Regions from separate parts of the Paracoccus sp. 22332 genome, predicted to be linked through region 2. Evidence: riboswitches for the same ligand, from Rfam matches in the RefSeq annotation. Region 2 holds a riboswitch; the other holds the start of a gene.

What was found. Region 2 has a riboswitch for cobalamin ahead of ACTJI6_RS01400 (CbtB domain-containing protein). Riboswitches for the same ligand answer to the same signal wherever they lie in the genome.
Region 1: linked by a shared signal. The riboswitch ahead of ACTJI6_RS12470 (ABC transporter substrate-binding protein) and the one ahead of ACTJI6_RS01400 (CbtB domain-containing protein) in region 2 are both predicted to bind cobalamin.

What each region holds. Positions count from the first base shown of each region.
Region 1 covers NZ_JBQEOI010000010.1:7,765-13,276, forward strand. The annotation lists gene ACTJI6_RS12455 (pseudoazurin) at 1-44, opposite strand, end outside; gene ACTJI6_RS12460 (ABC transporter ATP-binding protein) at 56-826, opposite strand; gene ACTJI6_RS12465 (FecCD family ABC transporter permease) at 823-1,860, opposite strand; gene ACTJI6_RS12470 (ABC transporter substrate-binding protein) at 1,857-2,867, opposite strand; cobalamin riboswitch at 2,964-3,155, opposite strand; gene ACTJI6_RS12475 (response regulator) at 3,252-3,923, opposite strand; gene ACTJI6_RS12480 (LapD/MoxY N-terminal periplasmic domain-containing protein) at 3,920-5,305, opposite strand; gene ACTJI6_RS12485 (protein moxZ) at 5,305-5,512, opposite strand, start outside.
Region 2 covers NZ_JBQEOI010000001.1:285,029-290,540, forward strand. The annotation lists gene leuB (3-isopropylmalate dehydrogenase) at 1-164, shown strand, start outside; gene ACTJI6_RS01365 (DMT family transporter) at 164-1,123, shown strand; tRNA gene ACTJI6_RS01370 (tRNA-Pro) at 1,171-1,247, shown strand; gene ACTJI6_RS01375 (hypothetical protein) at 1,396-1,554, opposite strand; gene ACTJI6_RS01380 (hypothetical protein) at 1,608-1,784, opposite strand; partial or broken gene ACTJI6_RS01385 (IS5/IS1182 family transposase) at 1,978-2,142, opposite strand; gene cobF (precorrin-6A synthase (deacetylating)) at 2,365-3,156, shown strand; gene ACTJI6_RS01395 (CbtA family protein) at 3,133-3,870, opposite strand; gene ACTJI6_RS01400 (CbtB domain-containing protein) at 3,870-4,040, opposite strand; cobalamin riboswitch at 4,073-4,255, opposite strand; gene ACTJI6_RS01405 (DUF1636 family protein) at 4,275-4,589, opposite strand; gene ACTJI6_RS01410 (cobyrinate a,c-diamide synthase) at 4,586-5,512, opposite strand, start outside.

The DNA of each region.
Region 1 (5,512 bases), on a different contig from region 2:
GCGGCGGGCAGCAGGCAGGCAAGCAGGGCGGCGCGAAACAGCATGGCGGTTCCTTTCAGGACAGACGTTGGAAGGCGAAGACCGGGCGTCCGCCGCCCGGATGGGGGATCAGCGCGGCCTCGACCGCGAAGATGTCGCGGATCAGCGCGGGGGTCAGGACCTCGGCCGGGGGGCCCAGGGCGGCGCAGCGCCCGGCCGTCATCACCAGAACGCGGTCGCAGCGCAGGGCGTGGTGCAGGTCGTGCAGGGCGATGACCGAGGCAATGCCCATCGCCTCGACCAGATCGAGGATCGCGATCTGATGGTGGATGTCCAGGTGATTGGTCGGCTCGTCCAGCAGCAGGACGCGGGGCTCCTGGGCATGGGCGCGGGCGATGTGGACGCGCTGGCGTTCGCCCCCGGAAAGCGAGGACCAGTCGCGATCCGCCATCGCCTCCAAGCCCACGGCGGCAAGGGCTGCGGCGACGGCGGCCTCGTGCCGCCCGCCCCAAGGTTCCAGCGGGCCGAGCCAGGGGGTGCGGCCCAGTTCCACCGCGTCGCGGACCCGGATGCGGTCGCCGGTCTCGGCCGATTGGGCGACAAGCGCCAGGCGGCGCGCCACCGTCCGCCGGGACATCCGGGCCATCGGCCGCCCCTCCAGCAGAACCTCGCCGCCGGTGGGCCGGATCAGCCCGGCCAGCATCCCCAGCAGCGTCGACTTGCCCGAACCGTTCGGTCCCACCAGGCCCAGCGTTTCGCCCGGCTGCACGCGCAGGCTGACATCGGCGACGATCTGCCGTCCGCCGACGATGCGGGACAGGCCGATGGCTTCCAGGACCGGGGTCATCGGTGCCGCCCCCGGATCATGATCAGCGCAAAGGCGGGCGCGCCGACCAGGGCGGTGATGACGCCGATCGGCAAAACCTGGCCCGGAATGGTGATCCGCGACACCACGTCCGAGACGACCAGGAACACCGCCCCCGCCAGGGCGGTCGCGGGGACGAGGCGGACATGCCGGGGACCGACCAGGATCCGCATCGCATGCGGCACCACCAGGCCCACGAAGCCGATGGCCCCGGCGATGGAAACCATGATCGCCGTGACCAGGGCCGCCGTGCCGATCAGCACCGCCTGCGTCCGGCGCAGGCCGATGCCCAGCGATGCGGCGCTGTCCGCGCCGAAGGTAAATGCGTCCAGCGCCCGCGCGTGCCACAAGGCCACGCCCAGCCCCAGCCCGGCCATCGGCAGCGCCAGCCATGTGTCGGGCCAGCGCACGCCCGACAGGTTGCCCAGCAGCCAGAACATGATGCCCCGCGCCTGCTCGGCGCTGGCGGACCGGGCGATGATCAGCGCCGTCAGCGCGTTGAACATCTGCGACCCCGCAATGCCCGCAAGGATGATGACCCCTGCCCCGCGTGTGCCGGTGCCGCCGCCTGCCGCCCGCGCCAGCGCCGCCACCAGCACGAAGGCCGTCAGCGCACCGGCAAAGGCACCGGCCGACATCGACAGCATCCCCGCCCCGATCCCCGCGACCGAGACCGCGACGGCCCCGGTCGAGGCACCGGCGGAAATCCCCAGCAGATAGGGTTCAGCCAGCGGGTTGCGCAGCAGCGCCTGGAGGATCAGCCCCGACAGCGCCAGGCTGGCGCCGCCGCAAGCCGCCACGACCGCGCGCGACAGGCGGTAATGCCAGATCACGCCGGCATCGACGGCGCCGACCTCGGCCTGCGACAGGCCGGCCTTGACCGACAGCACGTCCAGCACCACCGACAGCGGGATCCGCGTCTCGCCCACCGCCGTGCCGAAGAACAGCGCCGCGGCCAGGATCACGGGCGCAAGCCAAAGCCATCCCCAGCCCTGCACCACGGCGCGATCCCTCATTTCAGGCCGAACCCGGCCAGCGCCTGGGCCAGGGCTTCCAGGGCGTAGATCGACCGGACCGAGGGGTCCATCGCATTGGCCTCGATCGTCACGATGCGGTCGTTCTTCACGGCGTCCATTTCCCTGGCGACCGGGTCGCTGGTCAGGAAATCGCGCTTCACGGCGATGTCGTCGGCGGGAAAGCGGCGGCGGTTCATCTCGGCCGCGACGATGAAGGACGGGTTCGCGCTGGCGATGGTTTCCCAGCCGACGGTCGGCCATTCCTCGGCGGAATCGACGATGTTGCGGACCCCAAGCGTGGACAGCATCCAGCCCGGAACGCCATAGGCGCCCGCGACATAGGGGTCGATCTCGATATCGGCCGAGGAATACCAGAAGACCGCCGTGACATCGTCGGGCAGGTTCAGCGCCCTGGCCTTGTCCACGGCGGCGGCCTCGCGCGCCTTCAGGTCGGCGATGACCTGGGCGCCGCGCTCCTCGACATCGAAGATCCGCGCCAGTTCCGCGATGCCCTGATAGACCAGGTCGGGGTCGAACATCACCGTGCGCGCGCCGTCCATGCTTTGCGTGTTGTCCTTGCCGACGCATTCCGTGGGCATGACCCAGCTGGGGATCCGCGAATCGTCGAACATCTCGCGCGTGCCGACGGCGCCTTGCGGCCCGATCATCCATTCATAGGCGGTGACGACCAGATCGGGATTCTTGCCCAGGACGCTTTCGAAGCTGGGGGCGTTGTCAGCCAGCCGTTCGACCTTGGCATCCGTTTCGGCGAATTCGGGCAGGACCGGGTTGATCCACAGCGCGGTGCCCGCCACCTTGTCGGCAAGGCCCAGCAGATACAGGATCTCGGTCGTGCTCTGGCCGACGCTGACCACCCGTTCGGGGGCCTTGTCGATGGTGACCCGATGGCCGCAACTGGTCAGGGTCAACGGGTATTCGGTGCCCGCCCGCGCCATGGGCGCAAGGGCAACGGCGACGGCGATTGCCGTGGCTAGCTTCAACATCATGCTTCCTTCCGATGCATTCGGCGGGACGGAAGGCATGGACACAGGCGCGGGGACCACGACCCGCAACACGATGTCACGCCGAGCCGACCCGCTCGGGTTGAACAGACTGCGTCGGCAGGTCTCCTGACTGGCGGATGATCGCCTTGCCCGGCCTTCCCGGACCGAGGTCCAGTGGCATGATCGGGCAGGCTACCGCTTACAGTTGCGGGGGCAGTTCCGGTTGTCGCCCAGGGGCGGATCCGGATTCCCTATTAATTCCGGGTGGAAACCGACGCACCGTCCTTAGCCCGAAGCGGGTTTTCTGACAAGATCGCCTATCGGTCGAAAGGGACGGTCGGTCCCGATTCCCGCGAAGGGCACCAAACCCGGTGACAAAGATGCCTTTCAGCCGCCGTCGAAATAGCGGATCCCCTTGACCACCAACTCGCCCAGGCTGGAGGCGCCCAGCTTGTCGCGCAGCACCAGGCTGACATTGGACACGGTCTTGTAGCTGATGCAGGCCCGGTCGGCGATCTCGCGATAGGACAGGCCCTCGGCGATCAGGCCCAGGATCTCTTCCTCGCGCGCGGTCAGGTTGGCGGCATTGCCGCGCCGGCCGGGCAGGTTCATCAGCGCGATCTGCGTCGCAAGCCGGCCCTCGACATAATTGCCGCCGGCCAGCACCTCGGTCAGGGCGGTCAGGATCTCGTCCGAGGGCGAATCCTTGTTGATGACGCCATTGGCCCCCGCATGAAGCGCGCGGCGGGCCAGGATCGGGCTGCGATGCATGGTGAAGACCAGGATCGGCAGATCCCGGTCCAGCATCCGCAGCCGGTCGATCAGCTTGATCCCCGCGATCCGGTGATCGCCAAGCGTCAGGTCGACGACCATCAGGTCGGGCCGCGCCGCCCGCCAGGCGCGCCAGCCTTCCAGCGCGGTGGCCGCGCCGACGATCTCGCAGGGGATGCGCTGGCGGATGATGCGACCCCAGCCTTCGACCACGACGGGGTGATCGTCGATGATGACGATGCGCTTCAGGCCGTTGGCGGATTGTTTCCGGGGCGGGGCTTCGATCATCGGTGCGGCATCCTCAGTTCGGTGACGGTTTCGGCGCCCACGCGGCGGGGCGGGTCGAAGGCGGCGCCCAGGGCGCGCGCGCGGTCGCGGATGCCGGCCAGCCCGTGTCCCCCGGCCGAGCCGCGCCCCGAAGGACCGCGCCCGTCATCGCGCAGCTGGGTGACGATCTGGTCCTGGGTCCGGCGCATCTCGATGCGGATCCGGCGGGCCTTGCCATGCCGGACGGCGTTCAGCAGGCTTTCGCGGACGAAGCGATAGATCGCCGTTTCCGCAGGCTCGCTGGCCGCGATCCGTCCGTCGCAATCCAGGTCGATGGCCACATCCGGCGCGATCTCGGCGAATTCGGCCACCAGTTCGCCCAGAAGTTCAGGCAGCGATCCGTGGCCCATCAGCATCGGGCGCAGATCGTTGATCGCGGTGCGGGCGGTGTCGCGGACCGCGCCCGCATGGACCAGGATCGCCCGCAGCGCATCGTCAAGCTGCGCCGATCCGGGGCCCGAAACCTCGCGCGCGGCGGCGCGGGCCTGGGACAGCGCCGCGTTCAGCGCGAAAAGCTGCGGACCCATGTCGTCATGCAGATCCGAGGCGATCTTCGCGCGCTCGGTCTCGGACAGGGTCAGCAGCCGGGCTTGCAGTTGCCGGTTTTCCGCCCGCTGCGACGTCAGGTGGTCGGCCAGCGCGTTCACGCCATTGGCCAGCGCCGCGAATTCCGCCAGCCGGTCAGGCGGCGCGCGGCGGTCCAGATCGCCCTGCCGCATCGCGCCCAGCGCCTCTTGGATCGCGCGCAGGCGGCGCAGGATCAGGCGGCTGAAACCCATCGACATGCCGACCAGCGCCGCGCAGGTCAGCGCCAGCAGCGGCATGATGATGCGGAAATCCTCCCAGACCTCGGCGATTTCGTCGGCGGGATCGGTCTGGATGACCAGCCAGCCCAGGACGTTGGGATAATGCGAGATCGGAACGCGGTCCGACCGCAGTTCGGGGCGCATCAGATCGCTGAACCAGCCCGGCGCCTGGTCCTCTGTCAACGCCGCGCCCTCCGCATGGGGCGTCACGGGATGGCCGTGGTTGTCCGTCACAAAGGCGGAAAGATGGCGCAGGGCGTCGATCTCGGCGGCCAGCTGCATCGCCTGGCCCATCGTGTCCTGACCCGCGAAGCGCGGCGGCATCCGCACCGCGACCGTGGCCTGGGCGGTGCGGAAGGCCGACGAGGTTTCCTCGTCTATGGCGATGCGGGCGTTCAGGACGATGATCGCGGCGACCGTGGCGCAGAGCATGACCCCAACCGCCACGGGCACGATGGTGACGATGCGGTGCAGCGACCAGGGCCGGATCCGGGGCGGGACGGCGGCATCTGGCAGGATCCGGGCCTCAAAGCGCATCACGGCACCCGGCCTTCGGCGGTGGCGGCCCGCATGGCGGCGGCGTGGTCGGCGCCCTGGGCGCGCAGGACGCGATAATGCTGGATCACCGGGCCGATGCTGGGCCGATCCGGGCCGCCGCCAGCGGCAAGCTGGTCCAGCAGCGCCGCGACGGCGATGGGCGGATCGTCCTTCCGCCGGATCTCGTCCCACAGCTGGGCCGCGCGA
Region 2 (5,512 bases):
ATTCCTTCGACGAGGGCCGGGCGGCGTCCGACCTGGAACGCGCGGTGGAGCGGGTTCTGGCCGACGGCGTGCGCACCGCCGACCTGATGGGGCCCGACGGCGGCACCCCGGTTTCGACCTCGCAGATGGGCGACCGCATCGTCGCGACCCTGTCCCAGGGCTGATGGAGGGCGCGTCAAACGTCCGCGGTGCGGCCCTGGCCCTGCTGGCCATGGGCCTCTATGCGACGCATGACGTGGTGATCAAGACGCTGGGCACGCAGTATCCCGCCTTGCAGGTGCTGTTCTTTTCGTCGCTGCTGTCCTTTCCGCTGGTGATGGTCATCATCATGCGCGATCCCACCCCCGGCACGCTGCGCCCGGCCAATCCCGGATGGGTCGCGGCCCGCACCGTGGTGGGGGTGATTGCCGGGATGGGCAGCTTCTTCGCGTTCTCGCAGCTGCCGCTGGCGCAGGTCTATGCGATCCTGTTCGCCGCGCCGCTGCTGGTGACGATCCTGTCGATCCCGATCCTGGGCGAACGGGTCGGGATGCACCGCTGGCTGGCGGTCGTGGCGGGCCTGGCGGGCGTTCTGATCGTGCTGCGCCCCGGCGCGCAGCCCTTGGGGCTGGGTCATGCGGCCGCGCTGGCGGCGGCCATGGGATCGGCGATGACCGCGGTGATCCTGCGCAAGCTGGGCCGGTCGGAACGCCCGCTGGTCCTGCTGATGTGGCCGATGCTGGGCAACTTCCTCGCTACCGGCGCGTCCCTGGCCATCGAATACCGGCCGATGGCGCTGCCGCATCTGGCGCTGGCCGGGGTGATCGCCTGTCTGGGACTGATCGCGGGATTCCTGCTGATCCTCGCCTATCGCGCCGGAGAGGCCGCGATCGTCGCGCCCATGCAGTATTCGCAGATCCTCTGGGCCACGACCTATGGCTGGATCTTCTTCGACGAGGTTCTGGATCTGCCCACCGTCCTGGGCGCCACGGTGATCATCGGGTCGGGTATCTATATCGTCTGGCGCGAAGGCAGAGGCGGCAATTCCGCCAACCGCCCCGTGATCGCCTCGCGCATCCGCGCGGAGACGGTAACGGCGCCCCGCACCTCGCTGCTGCAAAGAATATGGCCGCCGCGCCCCTGACGGGGCTTGCATTCGCCCGCAGCCCGCGCTACCTGCCCCACCACGGTCGGAGCGTAGCGCAGCCTGGTAGCGCACCTGCTTCGGGAGCAGGGGGTCGGAGGTTCGAATCCTCTCGCTCCGACCAGTTATTGACTGATAAGGGGCGGATAGTTCTGCCTTTTTGATTACGGAAGTTGCCTCGCGATCAGGCTGAATACCTCATAAATCATTGGAATAGATCGCAGTAGTGCCACCCGCACCCCACAGGATATCGTGGCTGCAACGTTCACACCTCAGCTAAGCAAAGCCAGAGCAGAGCCGAGGGTGACGCCCAGAACAACAATTGCGGCGCCCGCCAGCATAGTCTGCCAGACAGGTCGTTCGCGGATACGTGCGGTGTCTCTAATGATCGCGGCAATCTCGGCGCGTATCAGTGCGTCGGTTTCGCTCATGCTCGCCCCTCAACCTGGCCCATGGTTTGTAAGATCCAAGCCTCTACCGACCCTCAGTCCTCGCCCCACATATCATCCATGAGCGCCTTGTCGGCCTCGAAGGAGGCTGCAACTCTGGCGCCGAAACCAGCCTGTTCCGCCCGTTTCAGGATCTCGTGCACGCGCTTTACAAGCCCCGCTATCAACTGCGGAGAAGAGCATTGGCCTGGCTGACGGCTGTCATTGTCCATGTGGGGACCTGGATCTGACGCTTGTTCGCTTCCAAGACATAGAACTCGTTCGGCAGAATACCGGTGTGAAATTCGATGACCGGCTTTTTGTAGGCGCTGTATTGCGCGAGATTCGCAAAGGATTCGAGTGACTTGGTCCAGCCGTCATCCTGGTCAATGTAGAAGGGTAAAAAAGCATAGGCGGGCAGGCGTGCCGCAGATCGGTGACGAACTCCGCGGCATCATATCCCTTGTCGGCGCCGAGCGTCAGCCTCCGGCTCGAGCCCGGCGAATGGCGGTGGATCATATCGATCGCGGCCTGCCGCCCGGCGCGGCCCGTAGCGCGGGTGAGATCGGCTTCGACGATCAGTCCGCTGCGCAATCGGCATGTTCCTCAAACCGATGGCGGAACATGCCTCATATCCATGAGCCCAGCCCGCACAGATCATCGCATGGTCATTGTGGCGACGAGCGCATCAGGCCGTAGCGAAACGCTCTCATATCAAATTAAAAACGAAACTGTAATGGTAGGAAGGCCGCTTGACCGCCGCCGGAGCCGCGGTCAGAAGCGCCTTGCATGGTCCAGGGCGGGGCATCGGGGATGGAACTTTGGCTTATCGGCATCGGCATGGGACGGGTCGCGCATCTGACGCTTGAGGCCGTCGCGGCGATCAACCGTGCCGATCTGATCCTGATTCCCCGCAAGGGCGAGGAGAAGGCGGAACTGGCCCAGGCGCGGCGCCGGATCTGCGACGAGGTGCTGACCAATCCGCAAACGGTGCTGGCGGAATTCGACCTGCCGGTTCGGGATGCCTCGGGCGGGTATGAAGGCGGCGTGCTGGACTGGCACGAGGCGATCGCCGGTTGCTGGGAGAGGGTAATCGCGGTCCATCCCGGTGCGCTGCGGGTGGCGCTGCTGATCTGGGGGGATCCGGCTCTCTATGACAGTTCGCTGCGCATTGCGGCGCGGCTGGCGGACCGGCGGGCCATGACCGTCCATGTGGTGCCGGGGATCATGTCGCTGCAAGGGCTGACGGCGGCCCATGCGATCCCCCTGAACGAGATCGGCGCGCCCTTCCTTGTCACCACCGGGCGGCGGCTGCGCGACGAGGGCTGGCCGGCGGGCGTCGATACGCTGGTGGTGATGCTGGATGGCATGAACAGCTTCCAGACGCTGGATCCCGCCGGGGTCCGCATCTGGTGGGGCGCCTATGTCGGAATGCCGGACCAGATCGTCGAGGCAGGCCCGCTGTCCGAGGCTGGACCGCGCATCGTCGCTGCGCGGCAGGCAGCCCGCGACAGGCACGGGTGGATCATGGATATCTATCTGCTGCGGCGCGATCCCGGCGCCGGGGCGCCGGGACGGGGATCAGGCGCGGCCGCGCGACCATAGGGTGGTCGTCAGCAGGCCCAGGGCGACCCAGGCCACCAGGCCCACGCCCAGGGCGCGGCCCGCGAACTGGGCGGCAAGCTCGGGCGGGGTGGGGCCGGTCAGTTCGGCCGGGTGCGGCGCGCCGACCAGGTGGGGCAGGGCGGCCAGGACGATGGCGGGCGCCCATTCGGCCCAGGACTTGCCGAAGGCGATCAGCCACAGCGCGACAGCGGACAGGGCGACGGTGGCCAGCCACCAGATCTCGCGCTGCGTGATGTCGGCGGCGGCCATGCCGGGCAGTTCCGGGGCAAGGCCGAAGGCGGGCGCAAGCTGCACCGCGACAAAACCCGCGACGCCCCACAGCAGCCCCTGGCGCGCGGTGACGGCATGGCCGCGGTTTTCGGCCAGCGCGATGGCGGCCACCAGCAGCAGCGCATAGCCGGCATAGACCAGGATCGAGAACAGCACCGACAATCCGTCGCGGCTCAGGTCGAGGCCGCCCATGTCGGGATGGGCCGCAGCGGCGGCGCCTTCGGCGTGATCATGGTCATGGGCAGTGTCCGCCGCGTCGTGGTGATGGTGGTCACTGGGCGCCGCGAAATGGGTCAGTTCGCCGCCTTCGTAAAGTTCGGCGTGCAGCAGGACGGGCTGGACAAAGCCCAACTGCAACAGGGCGGCAATCAGCCCTGCGGCAGCACCAGCGATCAGGGCGCTGGACAAAAGACGCGACAGCATCAGTGGCAGGGAAAGCCGGTGGCGTGGCGCACGTCATGGGCGGCGTCGTGCAGCGTCTCGGACTGCGCGAGGCCGGCCGTGAAGACCAGAACCGCGCCGATGGCGGCCACGATGAAGATGTCGCGCAGCGATGTGGAAACCGCGGCCGATGCGCGGGAAAGCGTCGTCATGTCGTCCCTCCTTGCCGTCATCCCCGACGGCGGATTGCGTTTCGCGCTAGGTCGGTCTCCTGACTCGCAGGTCGCTGCCTTTCCTGCCTTCCCATGGCGCGGGGCCACAGTGGCGTGCCGGATCGGCTCTCTGCTCACAGTCGCGGGGGCGGTCGGGTTGGTGATCCCTGTTCCCATGCAGCCTTGCGGGCCGCACCTTGCACACCGCCAGACTGGCACCGCCGGGGCCGACGGTCAAGCGTCGGGAATGCGCGCCAGAACCTTGAAGCGCAGCGGACCCAGCGGGCGCGCATCGCGGATCTCTCCGCCCGGCGCGGCGTGGTAGAGATCCAGGAACCGGCGCAGCCGCTGGCCGTCGCCGCCGTCCACCGGCCCGAACAGATAGGCCATCCGCCCCGGCGCCCTGACCGCCACGGAGCCGCCGCTGCGGCAGCCGGACATGCACCCCGCCGCGCGCACCGTGCAGGCGGTCCCGCCAAGCGCGGCCCGGATCGCCGCCAGCCTGTTTGCCCCGCCGGGGCATTCGGCGCAGACGAAGACGCAGGTCATGCGGCCTGCGCGATCAGGTGGAAGAAGGTGCCGGTGACGCGGCCGCGCCGCGATCCAGTTTCCGCCACCGCCGCGCCGTCGGCATCCTCCACCTGGGCCAGGGCGGCATCCGGCTGGTCGAGGATGGCGGAATAATGGAACTCGTGCCCCCGCAGCCGCGTCCCGGCGGGCAGGCCCGGCATCGGATCCGACAGCCGCGCCAGCCGATAGCCCAGATGCATCCGCCGTTGTTGATAGCTGGTGACCAGCCCCAGCAGCCCGGCCATCGGATGGCTGGTCCCGGCCGCGTCGATCAGCGCCCGGCCCAACACCATGTAGCCGCCGCATTCACCATGCACCGGACGGGTGGCCGCAAAGCGGCGCAGCCCGTCCAGGAACCGGGCCGCGCCCGCGATCCGCCCGGCATGCAGTTCGGGATAGCCCCCCGGCAGCCAGCAGACATCCGCGTCCGGCGGCGGCTGATCGGCCAGAGGAGAGAACGTCAGCACCTCGGCCCCCTGCCGCAGCCAGCCGTCCAGAAGATGCGGATAGACAAAGGAAAACGCCTGATCCTGCGCCAACGCGATCCGCTGGCCGGGCGGCGGCACCGGGCGCCCGCCGGTCCCCGGCACGGCACCGCCCCGCGCTGCGGCCCGGACGGCGTCCAGATCGACATGGGCGCGCAGGAAGGCCGCATAGGAGCGGATCGCGGTTTCCAGATCCGGGTGTTCCGCCGCCTGCACCAGGCCCAGATGCCGTTCCGGGATGGTCAGGTCGCCGCGCCGGGGCAGTGCCCCCAGGACGGGGATGCCCCGCGCCTGGAAGGCCAGGCGGCACAGCCGTTCGTGCCGGGCCGAGGCGACGCGGTTCAGGATCACCCCCGCCACCCGCACATCGTCGCGGAACCCGGCCATGCCCAGGGTCAGGGCCGCCGCCGTCTGCGC